2 regions of the Aquicoccus sp. genome follow, and region 2 is predicted to be linked to the other one. Evidence: riboswitches for the same ligand, from Rfam matches in the RefSeq annotation. Region 2 holds a riboswitch; the other holds the start of a gene.

Region 1 (7,477 bases), on a different contig from region 2:
CGGTGGAACTGCGCCGGATGCTTGTCGAAGCGCTGGGCGCACTGCCCGATCGCGAACGCGCCATCATCGTCGCGACACAGGTGAAGGATCCCCCAGCGACGCTGGAGGGGCTGGGTGCGCTATACGGGGTCTCAAAGGAACGGGTGCGGCAGCTTCGCGAACGAGGGTTCGAGCGGTTGCGTGCGGCCATGCGGCTGCGCGATCTCGGGATTGAAAACCTCATTTGAAACCGCGGCGGTTTGGCCGGGCATGGCGCTCATGTAGCAGTGATCAATGGCATTGCCGTCATCGCAAGGAGCAAAAGCGATCCGACCGAAAGAAGAACCCAGTCGGACCGCGTAATCGGTGGCTGCGGCAGTTGGCTCCTTTTACGGTTCGGGTGCAGGCCGCGCGCCTCGAAAGCCAGGGCGGCGCGCGTGGCGCGGCGGATCGCATAGGCCAGAAGGGGAATGGCAAGGGCAACCGCTTCTGCCGGCGTCGGAATGCGCCGCAGGGGGCGGCCGAGGCGAATCGCGCGAGCCATTCGCAGTTGAAGCATCTCGCCGCGCAGATCCGGCACCATATGCATGGCCTGCATCAGGGCAAAACCCATCGCTGCGGGCAGCCGCAGATGTTGCATCAGGGCACGAACGAACTGCCCCGGGTCCGTTGTCAGGGCAAAGACCGCCGAGGTCATGCCACATGCGAGAACTCGAAAGAACAACACGAGGCCCGGCGCGACCGCAGGTGTGCCGCCTTGCTCCTGCGCCATCTGAACGGCAAAGCCCGACTCGGCGCGGAACAGCACCGATGTCGTGAAGAACCCAAAGCCGAAAAGCACGAAAGGGATCATCAGAACCAGCAGGCGGCGCGGTGGGATGCGCGCGTCGAGCAGCAGCAGTGCCGATGCGGCACAGAAGAGCGTAACCTGGAACCAGAGCTGGAAGATCAGGAGCGAACCCGCGATCCAGGCGAGGCAGAGCGCGAGCTTTGGCAGGGGATGAAATGCCTTCAACATGCGTCCTGAAGCCAATCGAGGACCGGGGCTGCATCCGGCGGTAAAAGTCCGGCCCTCGCCAAGCGCGTCCTGTCGCGCATCAGCGTCTCGCACGGGCCATCGAACCAAAGCCCGCTATCTGCCAAGAGGACGGCCCGGTCGGCCACGGATAGGGCGAAATCAAGGTCATGGCTGATGACGGCGATCGCGCGCCTGTCTCGGGCCAGTGCCCTGATTCGTTGGCCGAGCGCCGCTTGGGATGCGCCATCGAGACCTGCGGTTGGTTCATCGAGAATCAGCACGGGCCAGCGGTCACTTTCGGCCAGAAGCGCCAGTGAAAGGCGGCGTTTCTGGCCTTGTGACAGGGTAAAGGGGTGCTGATCCGCTACCGCCGTCAGGCCCCATCGGTCGAGGATCTGCCTGACCGCCTCGGGTGCGCGCCAAGGACTGCCGAGCTCTGCACGAACAGATTCCCGGCTGAAATGCGCTTCGGGGTTCTGGAACGCGACTGCTCCTGCCGGCCCGGTCCGCCGACCGGCGCGGGGTGGCAGCAACCCGGCAAGACATGCCGCCAAGGTTGACTTGCCCGCCCCGTTGGGTCCGAGGATCGCCAGCACTTCGCCGGCGCGTAGAGACAGCGACACCTCCCGCAGGACGACCGGCCCGAACGCCGGTGCGCAGGCCGCATTTTCAACGGTGACAAGTGTCTCGCCTGCTGTGTGCCCGGTGGGCAGGATACAATCCCGAAGCCGTCGGGCATGGTGCGGTGCGATGCGAGCGAGCGCATCCTTCAGGGTAACATCTGCAGCGATCACGTCCGGCAAGGCAAGGTGCAACTGCGTGGCAAGCGGCAGGGCTATTCCAGCCCGGGCGAGGGCCGCGCCATGTTTCGCCATCATCTCGCGGGGGGAACCTTTGGCGATCACGAGCCCGTCGCGGCCCAAGGCGACACAGTGGTCGATCTGGTCGAGAATCGGGCCAGGTTTGTGCTCCACGACCAGTGTGGTACTGCCCGACGCGAGGAGGAGATCGGCCATCCGCCGCGCCGCTGCCGGGGCGAGACTGGCTGCGGGTTCGTCTGCGAGCGTGACAGGCGCCCCTTGTGCCAGCAATGCAGCCAGTGCCACGGATTGCCGCTCGCCGCCTGAGAGGGTCATGATGCGTCGGTCCGCCCAGGTCTGTGGAATGCCGACACGGGCCATGGCCATTGTGACCAGTTCCGGGATAAGCGCAGCCGCGATGGCCTGGTTCTCGGGGCCGAACGCGATTTCGTCGCGCACGGTAAACCCGGCAAGCGACTGACCCGCGTCCTGAAAAAGGTAGCCACAGGTATCGGCCCATTCGGAGGGCCTGCGACTCTCTACGGGTCGCCCGCCAAGCTCGATTGCTCCGCGACGGGCGCCGGGAACGGACTCGGGAAACAATCCGGTTGCGGCTTGGAGAAGGGTTGACTTGCCCGAGCCCGAAGGGCCGAGCAACAGCACCCGCTCGCCCTCGCCCAGGGCAACAGACACTGGCCCGATCGCATCGTTGGTCGCCCCGTAGTGGCGTAGTGACACGTGGTCAAAGGCCAGCGCATCAGGCATGTGCGTCGCGACGGTCACGGTCGATGGCAAGCCCGGACAGCACGCCGGTGCGGTAGAGCGCCTTGACGATGACGTGACCCAGAAGCCCGCCGAGCAACGCGCCCGACGCCAGCCGGAGCACGAACATCGCCACCAGCAGGCCAGGCGCCAGGCTGCCGTAATCGAATCTTATCCAAGTATAGACAAAGGAAAAGAACGCTGCCCCCATGCCGGCCGCCATCAAGACGTGCAGCGAGTAGCGCCGCCACCGTGTCGCGGCGAATACGGCCTCGGCCCCCGCGCCCTGCACCAGCCCGGTCAACAGCAGGAGAAGCCCTGCGGGGCTGCCCAAGAGCACCTGCACCGCAGCCGCCATGACCTCGGAGATCAGCGCGACACCGGGCTTGCGAATGATCGCCGCCGCGACGATCGAGACGATGAACCAGAACCCCATCACGACATCCATGGTCACCGCGCCAAAAACCGCCTGGAGAACGAGCCAGACCTGGACCCACGCCAGGTAGAGCACGCCGAATACCGCCCCCAGCACGGCGACGATCAACGTTTCGCGAAGAGTCCAGATGGATTGGTTGGGCATGTCAGCCTCCTTTGATCGAGAATTTGGTGTGGAATGGCCGGGTGCGTTTCCGGCGACGGGATCACGCGACGCTCGGTGAATTTGCCGATACGGTCACGTCCATGGCGATATGCCCGGTCTCGGATCCGAAACTGGTAAAGGCCTGACCCAGGGTCTCGAAAACGGGGCCGGCATCACCGCGCAACGCGGTGCAGAAATTCTTGGACCGGTCGAACACGCCGGAGCCCTTCAGGAATTCGATACAGCCGTAGATCTCGTCCATGTGGTGTCCGACCCCGAGAGGATAGAGCGACAGCTGTGCCGCGATGTCCTGCTCCGTGCGCACTGCATGGGCCACGGCTGCGCGACTGGCGGCAATGCGGTCTGCCATTCTCATATCACGCTTCTGGCCTGTCACCGGCTGGCAGATCGGATCGTCAGGTTCGCCCGGACAGCCCCGCGAAACGGTGGCGTGCATGGTCGTATGAACGTCTGTTCGAGCGGCCGCGCAGAACAGGTCGCGCATTGCCGGAAACATCACTTCGGGCGGGCCGACCATCAGCGTCGAAAGATGGTCGGTGTCGAGCCTCAGCCGATCTCGCCAAGGCTCCAGCGCGTTGAGTGCGCCAAGGATGATGTCGACGAAATCGTCCGACATCGGATATAACGAGATTTGTGCCCCTGAAAACATGTTCACCTCACTCCGCTGGCATTACCCAGATCAGCTCAAGGGTCCGAGGACTTGCGTCCTGCATCTCAGCCCCGGCGCTACGGAGCTCCCCTGCGTGTGCTCAGTAATTCAGACCGGGCCCGAAACGTCAAGCCGCATCAGGAGACTGACGGGATCCAGCCCGGATTCCGCTGTTTCCGGCGAGCGCACGCTCTGCCGATCGCGCTGGATTAGGACAGGAGCGTTGGCGCGCCGGAGTGGTGTTTGAATCGGAAGATGTTCCTTTGGGTGGTGTGGCGTGGTGACATTTCACGCAAATCTTGTTGTGAGCAGGACATGAACAGCATGTGGTCGGATCCGGAGAGGCGGATCCTTCCGCTATCCCTGATCATACGGCGGTCTCTGCATTGGAAGGGCGGTCGAGGCGCAGCGCGTTGCCTCCAAGATCGCGGAAGGCGCGCTGGCGGCAGGTCAGGACGATGATTTGCAGATCCCCTGCCTGCCGGTGCAGGGCGTCGAACATGCGTTCGATCCGGTCATCATCGGTAAAGACAAGTGCATCATCGAGGATCACCGGCGCGATCCGGCCGGCGGCGGCGAGCATACGGGCGAAAGCGAGGCGCACCAGTAGCGCCACTTGTTCCTGTGTGCCACCCGACAGTATGTCGATCGGCTCCTCCCGACCTTCGCGGATGAGCGCGTCGGGCAGCAGGGATTCCTCCCCCCAGGTCAGTTCGGCCTCGGGCCAGAGCAAGTGCAAGAGTGGCTTCAATTCCTTTGCAATAGGGGTGAAATATCGTTCGCGCGCCTCGGTGCGGGCCGCCTCCAGCGCCTTTTCCAGCCGCTGCAAAACCTTAACTTCGTGTTCGATCCGGGCAAGGGTGGCGGTGGCCACCCTGAGCTCCTGTTCGGTCTCGGCCAGGCGTTCCTCGACCGCATCGCCAGAGGACCGGGTAATCCGTTCGTCCAGTCGGGCCATAAGCGGTTTCAGGCGGGCAATTTCCTCCCGTGCGCCTTGTTCGACCGATTCCGCGCGTTTCAACGCGGCTTCGCTACCGGTGAGATCTGGGGTGTCGCGTGCCTTCTCCGCATGGATCGTTTCGGCGGCTTGAAGCGCCTCGGCAGTCCGCTGCATGTCCGAGGCGAGGTTGTCTTCCGTCGTATCGCCGTATCTTGACAGCGTCTCTTCAGCCCGCTTAAGGCGCTCACGGAGCGATGTGAGCGCCGCCTCTGCCTTCGTGGCCTCGTTGCGGGCATCCGATACCCGTTCAGACGCGGTATCGCGTGCGATGCGCGCTACTTCTTGGGCGGCACGCGCGTGTTTCAGCGCGGCCTCCGCCGTGGCCAGGTCAGGCGCGTCGGCGTCTTCATCCACCTGCGGGATTTTCGCAAGCGCATCGCGCAAGGAGTTGATCCCCTCGGGTGCAAGGCTGTTCAGGACGGCCTTTGCCTCCCCGTGTCGCCGTTCGGCCTCGATCCGGGCTGCGGCACTGGCGCGGGCCGCCTTTAGATCGTCAGCACCGATCCCGACAAGTGCCTTGCGCAGTGCCGCGGCGGCAGCCTCGACCGAGTCGTCGTGATCGGCATCGCCGGGGCGAACCTCCAACTCGCCTATGCCTTCGATCCTGAGCCGCGTGGCGCGCGGGAGGGGCACGGCTTGCCCGTCGGGCAGGGCGGTCTTGTCGGTACGGATCGCCCCCTCGCGACCCTCGGCGTAGCGGGCAATGACCTGCGTTGCCGTTGCATCCCGTGCCGCGATCGCCGTGGCATGGGCCGCGGCTAGGCTTTCGATCTGGCTCATAGCCTTCGCATCAGGACCGGAGCGCGCCGCCGCTGCGGCCCGCTCCATGGAACTGCGTGCCTCCTCGGCTTTGGCGATGCGGGTTTCCAGTTCTCTTCGCCGATCCGCACCGTCGCGGGCAGCCTTGGCGCGAAGGGCGAGGTTATGTTCGTCTTCGGCCTTCTTCAGCGTTTGCAGGGCAGTCTCCAGATCGCGTTCAGCCGTATCGCGTGCCTTGCGTTCCTTGTCCAGCGCGGCCTTTTTATCCTGGGCGTCTCTTTCTGCCGCCTCGGCCTCCTTTGCGGCTTTCGTCCTTTCGGTGCGGGCCTCCCGGAAGCCTTCAAGCAGTTTGCGGGCATTGTCGGCCTCCAGGCGCGCCATGGCCACCTTGCGCGCCTCGGCAACGAGCTCTTCCGCGTGGCGTTCTGCCGCCGCATGGGCTGCGCGGGCCGCGTCGAGCTTTCGCCGTCTGTCCTTGGAGGCTTCCGGATCTTCGAGGTCGCGCAGGGCGCGCCGCGCCCGTTTGCGCTCGGCCAGCGCGTCATGCAGATCCTGCGCGGTCGCTGCCAGATCCTCGTGCCGCGCAGTCAACTCTTCGACGCGGTCCTGCGCGGCCTTCCAGGGACCATTCGCGAAAGGACGTCCGGTCTTGGTGGCATAGCCGGCGAGTTCCTCGCGGCACCGCGCAAGCGCCATGTCCATGCGCCGTCCGCCGGTCATCGCCTCGACCTCTTCACCGACCGATGACATCAGATCGCGTCGCGCCTCCAGCGCCGCGTTCTGCTCCTTGGTCGAACCGCCAGTGAGATCGGTCATGCCCTGCCTGACCCAGATCAGGCCCGAGGGCCCGCCGGCATCCCCGCCCAGCAGATCGGCGATCCAGGCTTCTGCTTCGTCGGCCTGTGCGATCAGGGTGCCGCCGCGGTGGACCTTGGCAGCGGGCTTCTGCAGCCACCGCTTAGTTATCGTGAAGCGGGCATCGTCTGTCTCGATCTCGATGGTTACCTCTGGCGCGCCACCCGCATGAGGGCGCAATGCCTTGACCTCCTTGTCGCGAGAGCCATGCGGCTTGAAGAACAGCGCCTGGATCGCATCGAAAAGCGTTGATTTGCCGTGCTCATTGGGTTCGCACAGCACGTTCAGTCCGTCGCTGAAATCCGCGACGCGCACCGGCTCGACGAAACGGCGGATGTTGTCGAGGGTAATGGAACGCAGTTTCATTCCGAGGCCTCCCGCACATAAGCGTAAAGGCGGGCGACTGCGTCGGCCGCGACCTCGCGGTTCTCCTGCGAAAGAGCCTCCGATTCGGCATCGTCCTTGAGCATGTTGGCTGCCAGACGCAGTGCGCCCGCCCGGTCGATCTCGTCAAGGTCGGCGGACTCGTAGTGAGTGCCGAGCGTATCGGTCACCAGTTCGAAATGGGCGAAGTCGGGCGCGCAACGATGCGCGGCGCGTTCGAGATCTGCCCGGTCGGGAAGCCCGGCCCAGCCGGTGGCCATGACACGCATCATGATGTCGCGCCGGCCCGCGGGTGGCAATACCCTGGCCAGCGCCGCGGCGGCGTCCTGCCGGGGATGCAGCGGCAGCTCCACCTCCGTCCAGAGGAATGCGCCGGTCTCGATTTCATCCACCCTCGGCGTGGCGCCCCGACCATCCAGTTCAACGCACAGGCAGACGCCCCGCCGACCATGCTTGAAGCGGTCCTGTTCCGACGTGCCCGAATAGTGCACCCGGTCGGACACGGCCATTCGGCCGTGCCAGTCGCCAAGAGCGAGGTAATCGAGCCGCGCGCTGCGGTCACGATCGGGGGCAATCGCGTCGCCGGATTCGGTGAAGTCGGTGACGCCGCCATGCGCCAGGCCGACGCGCATCCGGCCTTCGTCGCTGGCCATCGTTACCAGAGGCTCGG
Region 2 (7,477 bases):
ACCATCAACAGCGTCGCGCCGATCTCGCTGGCCACGTCCTCGACCAGCGCCAGCATCTCGGCGCGCAGCGCAGGCCCCAGCGCGGCAAAGGGTTCATCCAGCAATATCAGTGGCTTGCCCTGCACCAAGATGCGCGCCAACCCGGCACGGCCCTGCTGCCCGCCTGACAATCGCCCGGGCTTGCGCCCGCCCATGCCGGCCAACCCGACACGTTCCAACGCCGCCTCGACCTGCGCTTTCTGATCCGGCGTGAGCCGCAGACCGGGGTCGATTCCCAGCCCCACATTCTGCGACACCGTCAGGTGCGGAAAAAGGTTATTATCCTGGAACAAAAGGGAAATCGCGCGCTCTCCGGGTGGTTTCCGGGTGATGTCACGCCCCTCCCACAGCACCCGCCCGGCGCTCGGCTCGAAAAACCCCGCGATCACGTTCAAAAGCGTCGTCTTGCCCGCGCCCGACGGCCCGATCACCGACACGCGCGCGCCCTTGGGCACCTCGAAATCCGCGCGCAGCTCGAAATCGTCCTGCCGGATCACCACATCCTCAAGCGTCAACATCACCGCGCCCTCCCCGGTCGAAAATCCAGAAAATCCCGAGACTTAGCGCCAGAAGGATCAGCCCCGCACCCGCCGCCGCCTCCATTCGGTAAGCGCCCATCAGGCGATACATCTGCAGCGGCAGCGTGGCGAAATCCGGGTCCGCGAACAATGCCACGACCCCCAGGTCCCCCATCGACAGCGCGCCCGCCAGCCCGGCCGAAAACCCCAGCGCCGGGCGCAGCCGCGGCAGGATCAGCCAGCGCAACCGCGCCCACCCGCGCAAGGACAGCGCATCGGCCAACCGCCCGAAATCCGCCTCGGTGCGCGCCACGTCAGGCGCCAGCACCCGCATCGCAAAAGGCAATGCCATCAACGCATTGACCAGCGCCGTCACCGGCATGGCAAGGCGCGCGGGGTCGATCCAGGGGTTCACGATCACGAAGAGGCCGGTGCCGATCACCAGCGGCGAAACCGCGATCCCCATCAAGGCCACCACCTCGGCCCAGCCGCGCCGCACCATCGCCAACGACAAGGCCAGCCCGATGCACAGCGCGGTGGATATGAGCGCGATGGTCATCGACGCGCCCGCCGCCCGCCAGACCGCGCCGGGCACCTGCGTCAAACCGTTAACCCCGTTGAGGAAAATCATCGCCAACGGAACGATCAGGAACCCCGCCGCCAGCCCGATCCACCCCGCATCGAGCGCCCGCGCCCCCCAGGTCTCCGCCTCCCACCGCCGCACCACCCGCCCCAGCCCCGCGCCGAACCCGGCGGGCACCGCGGCCCAAAACGCGACCACGGCCGCCGACCCCGCCAGCACGAGTTGGATCACTGCCAGGCGGGCCGCACGGCCCAGGTCGAAATCGAAGTTAAATGCCTGATAAATCGCCAATTCCACGGTGGTCGCCCGCGGCCCACCGCCGAGGGTCAGCGCCACGGCGAAACTGCTCAGGCAGATCGCGAACACCACCATCAGCGCCCCCGGCACCACTGCCCGCAGCATTGGCCATTCGAGGAAACGCGCCACCTGCACCCCCGACAGGCCCAGGTTTGCCGCCAGCCGGAACCGTTCCGCCGGGATGCCCTGCCAGCCCTGAAGGATGATCCGCGTGGCCAGCGGAAGGTTAAAGAACACATGCGCCAGGACCACGCCCTGAAGCCCGTAAATGCTCACCGGCGGCAGGCCCAGCGAGGTGAGCGCCGTGTTGACGATCCCCGCGCGTCCGAACACCGCCAAGAGCCCCAGAACCGCGACGATCACCGGAAGGATGAACGGCGCCCCCAGAAGCGTGATCAGGATCCCCCGCCCCCGGAACGCCCGCCGCGCCAGTGCGCGGGCCACCGGAATGGCCAGCGCAATGCTTAACAACGCCGACAATGCGGCCTGCAAAATGGTAAACCGGACGGCGGACCAATCGGATGTTAACACCTGTGCGCCAGCCTCGGCGCGCATGAAAACCGCGACAAGCGGGCCGAGAATCAGCGCCGCGACGATCCCCGCCGCGACCCATCCCGGCCCGCTGCGCGTCATTTCGACAGCGCGCGCTGCCACTCGGCCAGCGCCGCTTCCCGCTGCGCCGGAACCTCGTCCGGCGCAAACAGAAGCGCCTTGTCTTCCGCGAGCGGCGCATCGAACCCGTCGGGCAAACCGTCCTCGGGCATGGCGACCGGATACATCCAGTTGGTCGTCGGAATGATCGACTGGAACGCATCCGAGACCATGAAGGAGAGGAATTGATCGGCCAGCTCCGGCTGCGCACTCGCGGCCAGTTTTCCGGCCACCTCGATCTGCATGTAATGCTGCGGAAAGATCGCCGCAGCCTTTCTGTCATCCTCTTCGGCAATCCGGTGATAGGCGGGCGACGTGGTATAGCTCAGCACCATGTCCGCCTCGCCTTCGCCAAACAGCCCATAAGCCTCGGACCAGCCCGGCGTGACCGTCACGATATTGTCGGAAAGCCCTTCCCATATCGCTTCGGCTCCATCGCCATGCACCGCCTTGACCCAAAGCAAAAGGCCCAGTCCCGGCGTCGAGGACCGCGGATCCTGGATCACGATGCTGACATCCGAATTGGCCAGTTCCTCAAGGGTTTCAGGCGGTTGCGGCAATTTCTCGCGATCATGCACAAAGGCGAAATAGCCCCAGTCATAGGGCAGGAACAACTCGTCCCGCCATGCCTCTGGGCGCGGCACATCCAGCTCCGCCTCGATCCCGTGCGGCGCGAACAGCCCGGTTTCCCGCGCCGCCGCGGTCAGGTTGGTATCCAGCCCCAGAACCACGTCCGCCTTGCTGCGCGCGCCCTCGAGCCGCAACCGCGACAAGAGCGACGCCCCGTCGCCCGCCGCCACGAATTGAAGGTCGCAATCGCAAACCTCCTCGAACGCCGCCTCGACGGCCGGCCCCGGCCCCCAGTCGGCAACGAAGCTGTCATAGGTATAGACAGTCAGAACGGGTGTTTCGGCCGTGGCTTGGGTGGCCAGAAGAACTCCCGCGGCAATGAATAGACGTTTCATGTCATCTCCCATTCTTGCGACGGGCGGGGCAAGTGTTGGGAGTCTCCCAGACCTTCCCTCCGCCGGTCTTAACCGGTTCAGGTTCAACGGGTTCGCCTCTTGCTCAGCATCTCAGCCTGAACCGCCGTCCAGGCACCCCGAGGTGAAATAACACCTATGCAACCGGCGCCGCCTTGGCAAGCACCCCGCGTTCCATCCCCGGCGCTTCGGTGTTGGCAGGGCCTGCGGGCCATGCTAGGGCGCAGACATGAGCCAGCTGCCCTCCCGTGACGAGATCCTGCAATGGATTTCCGACAACCCGACCCAAAGCTCCAAACGTGACATCGCCCGCGCCTTCGGCATCAAGGGCGCGGCGCGGATCGACCTTAAACGCATGCTCAAGGAGCTTGAGGACGAGGGCCACCTCACCAAGCGCAAGAAAACCTATCGCGACCCGGACAAGCTCCCGCCCGTGGCGGTGCTGCAGGTTGGCCCCCAGACCGCCGACGGCGACCTGACCGCGCGCCCGATGGAATGGCAGGGCGAAGGGGACGCACCCGCCATCGTGATCGTGCCGCGCGCCTCGGATCCAGCCTTGGGCGAGGGCGACCGCATCCTTGCCCGCCTGACCGAGACCAAGGGCGATTTCGCCTACGAGGCAAGGCTTATCCGCCGCATCGGCACCAACCCGCGCAAGGTTCTGGGCGTGTTTCGCGCCACTCCCGAAGGCGGGCGCATCCTGCCCATCGACAAGGGCGACGGCAAGGAATGGCAGGTGCCGAAATCCGACACCGGCGGCGCGAAAGAGGGCGAATTGGTCGAGGCCGAACAATCCGGCCCCAAGGGCCGCATGGGCCTGCCCCGCGCCCGCGTCCTCGCCCGGCTTGGTGATCCGAGCGCGCCGCGCGCCGTCTCGCTGATCGCGATTCACCAGCATGGAATTCCGCACGACTTCCCCGACGAGGTGATCGCCGAGGCCGATGCGATGCACCCTGCCAAGCTTGATGAAAACCGCGAGGATCTGACCGATCTGCCGCTCATCACCATAGACCCGGCCGATGCGCGCGACCACGATGACGCCTGCTGGGCCCATCCCGATGACGACCCCAAGAACGCAGGCGGCCATGTGATCTGGGTCGCCATCGCCGATGTCGCCCATTACGTCCGCCCCGGCACCGCGCTCGACGCCGAGGCACGCAAGCGCGGCAATTCCTCCTATTTTCCCGACCGTGTCGTGCCGATGCTGCCCGACCGGCTTTCGGGCGATCTGTGCTCCCTGCACGAGGGCGTGCCGCGCGCCTGCATCACCGTTCGGATGCAGATCGACGCCCATGGCGAAAAGATCGCGCATCGTTTTTCCCGCGCCATCATGCGTTCGACAGCCTCGCTCACTTACAGGCGCGTGCAGGCGGCCCGCGACGGCAATCCCGACGAACAATGCGCGCCGCTCATGGACGAGGTGATCCACCCGCTCTTCAACGCCTACGAGGCGCTTGCCCATGCCCGCAACCGCCGCCAGCCGCTCGACCTCGACCTGCCCGAACGCAAGGTCGTGATCTCGGACGAGGGCGAGGTCGAAAGCGTTAATTTCTCCGACCGGCTCGACGCCCATCGCATGATCGAGGAATTCATGGTGCTGGCCAATGTCGCGGCCGCCGAGGAATTGATCTCCCGCCGCTCGCCACTCCTCTTTCGCGTTCACGAAGAACCCCCGCCCGAGAAACTCGACACGCTGCGCGACACCGCCGAGGCCGCGGGCCTCACGCTGGCCAAGGGCCAGGTGCTGAAAACCGCCCATCTCAACGCGCTTCTGGCCCAGGCCGAAGGCACCGAGAATGATCAGTTGATCAACCTCGCCACGCTGCGCTCGATGACCCAGGCGTATTACAGCCCGTCGAATTTCGGCCATTTCGGACTGGCATTGCAGGCATATGCGCATTTCACCTCGCCGATCCGGCGCTATTCCGACTTGGTGGTGCACCGAGCGCTGATCACTGCCCACAAATGGGGCGAGGACGGGCTTTCACCCGACGATATCGCCCGACTCGAACCCACCGCGGCGCATATCTCCGAAACCGAACGCCGCTCCATGATGGCCGAGCGCGACACCAATGACCGTTACCTCGCCGCCTTCCTGTCGGATCGCGTCGGCAGCACCTTCTCGGGCCGCATCTCGGGCATCGCCCGTTTCGGCGTTTTCGTCACGCTGGATGAGACCGGCGCCGACGGGCTGGTCCCGATGCGCGCACTGGGGCATGAATATTTCCGCCTCGACCGCGACGCCGGCACCCTCACCGGCAGCGACAGCGGCACCGTGATCGGCCTTGGCCAGCGCGTCACCGTCAAGCTGACCGAGGCCGCGCCGGTCACCGGCGGGCTCGCCTTCGAACTGGTGTCTCTCGACGGCGACCCCCTGCCCCGTGCCCGGCGCGGCGGGTCGAAATCGGCCCCCCGTGGCCACAAACCTGCCCGCGCGAAACGCAAATCCGACAAGGTGAAGCGCAAGGTTTCGCGTACGCGGAAATAAGAAACATCCCGCGGCTGCCTCCGGCTTGCCACCGCCGATTTACGCTCGCACAAGAAAGCAGCCTTTGCCTGAAGCGCGACTTGGCTTATCCTTCTGAAAAACGCTGAATCAAGGCATCGGGCACATGCGTCTTTCGCTCATCATTGCGCTCGCCGCGCCTGTCGCGGCACCGGCGCTGGCCGAACCACCGGTGCAATCGCTGCGCCCTCCGGCCGTCATGTTGAATCCCGTGATCTCGACCAGGAGCGCGGGTTTTCAGAACTGGCTCGCCGGATTTCACGATCGTGCTATCGCCGCGGGCATCCCCGGCCATGTGCTCGACGATGCCCTGAGCGGCATCCGCTACAATACCGACGTGATCGAGAAGGACCGCACCCAGAACGAGTTTACCAAGACGGTCTGGGTCTATCTCGACAGCGCCGCCTCGGACGCACGGATCGCCGCCGGGAAAAAGGCGCTGCAACAGCACCGCGCGCTGCTCGACCGGATCGAGGCGCGCTACGGCGTGGAAAAGGAAATCCTCACTGCCATCTGGGGGCTCGAATCCGCCTATGGCGGTTATCGCGGCACCATCCCCACGATCGAGGCGCTGGCCACGCTGGCCCATGACGGGCGGCGCGAGGCGTTCTTCGAAGGGCAGCTGCTTGACGCGCTCCGTATACTCGCCGATGGCGACGCCCGCCCCGCCGACCTTCGCGGAAGCTGGGCCGGAGCCATGGGGCATACCCAGTTCATGCCATCAAGCTATCTCGCTCATGCCGAGGATTTCACCGGCGACGGGCGCCGCGACATCTGGGGCGACGATCCCGCCGATGCGCTGGCCTCGGCGGCGGCTTATCTGCACGCCAACGGCTGGCAGACCGGCCAGCCCTGGGGCATCGAGGTGACACTGCCGAAAGGCTTCAACCACATGCTGGCCCGGCGCGAGCTTGAGAAAATGCCCTCGCAATGGGCCAATCTCGGGGTCCGTGCCGCAGATGGCGAACGCATTCCCGATCATGGCCCCGCCTCGATCCTGCTGCCCGGCGGTCACAACGGCGCGGCGTTCATGATCTTCCGCAATTTCGAGGTGCTGGAAAGCTACAACACCGCTGACGCCTACGTGATCGGCGTGGGCCATCTCGCCGACCGGATCGCGGGCGGCGGCCCGATCCGCGCAAGCTGGCCGCGCGAGGATCGCGCGCTCAGCTTCGAAGAGAGGGTAGAATTGCAACGCCGTCTGCGCGCCGCCGGGTTCGACCCTGAAAAACTCGACGGGCGGATCGGTCCTCTCACTATCAACGCTGTGCGCGCCTACCAGAAATCCCGCGGCCTCGTGCCCGACGGCTACGCCTCGCCCGGATTGCTCGCCCACCTGCGCTGAACCGGCTCCCATTGCTTCATCTTGCAGCAAATACTCCCCGCGGAGCGTCCGCACCCACGGCGCGGCCCGCGGCTTCGGCCAAAGCCGCCCGGGACGCGCGGGGGCGGGCTGGTGGGCGCGCGGTCCGGGCGGCCTTGCGACCTCAATACCGGCGTGGCGTGCAGGTCATCCCGGTCACCGTCTCGCCAAGCCCGCGATCGACATGGGCATCCTCGATGTCACACTCGTATTCGATCCGCCCCGGCAAGATCTCCATCGGGCGGTCACCCCTGCCGCACTTGAGCCAAGCAAAGAACTGCGCCTGGTCTCCATCGAGCCTGTGCACGGTGCAGCCTGACACCCGCTCGATTGCCGCCACCGCGCGCGGTGCCACCGCTTCCGGACGCGGCGCCCATTCCACGTTGCGCCGGATCGCCTCGGCCTTGCGATCCCTGACCCTGATGTCGAACGTGCTCTGACCCACGGTGATACGCACCGGCTCCACCCCGGCGAAACGTGGATGCGGTGTGTCGCAACCCGCAAGAATGACAAGACAAGGCAGAACCCAGCGCATGG

Evidence for each region. Region 2 has a riboswitch for thiamine pyrophosphate ahead of thiB (thiamine ABC transporter substrate binding subunit). Riboswitches for the same ligand answer to the same signal wherever they lie in the genome.
Region 1: another riboswitch for thiamine pyrophosphate. It lies ahead of ACESL9_RS10605 (YkoF family thiamine/hydroxymethylpyrimidine-binding protein); the one in region 2 lies ahead of thiB (thiamine ABC transporter substrate binding subunit).

Annotation. Positions count from the first base shown of each region.
Region 1 is NZ_JAWLDS010000045.1:1,924-9,400, reverse strand. It holds gene ACESL9_RS10625 (sigma-70 family RNA polymerase sigma factor) at 1-227, shown strand, start outside; gene ACESL9_RS10620 (energy-coupling factor transporter transmembrane component T family protein) at 257-994, opposite strand; gene ACESL9_RS10615 (ABC transporter ATP-binding protein) at 991-2,580, opposite strand; gene ACESL9_RS10610 (ECF transporter S component) at 2,555-3,139, opposite strand; gene ACESL9_RS10605 (YkoF family thiamine/hydroxymethylpyrimidine-binding protein) at 3,201-3,809, opposite strand; TPP riboswitch at 3,800-3,912, opposite strand; gene ACESL9_RS10600 (AAA family ATPase) at 4,177-6,789, opposite strand; gene ACESL9_RS10595 (exonuclease SbcCD subunit D) at 6,786-7,477, opposite strand, start outside.
Region 2 is NZ_JAWLDS010000006.1:17,053-24,529, forward strand. It holds gene ACESL9_RS02705 (ATP-binding cassette domain-containing protein) at 1-557, opposite strand, end outside; gene ACESL9_RS02710 (thiamine/thiamine pyrophosphate ABC transporter permease ThiP) at 544-2,091, opposite strand; gene thiB (thiamine ABC transporter substrate binding subunit) at 2,067-3,053, opposite strand; TPP riboswitch at 3,091-3,203, opposite strand; gene rnr (ribonuclease R) at 3,301-5,559, shown strand; gene ACESL9_RS02725 (lytic murein transglycosylase) at 5,684-6,922, shown strand; gene ACESL9_RS02730 (hypothetical protein) at 7,065-7,475, opposite strand.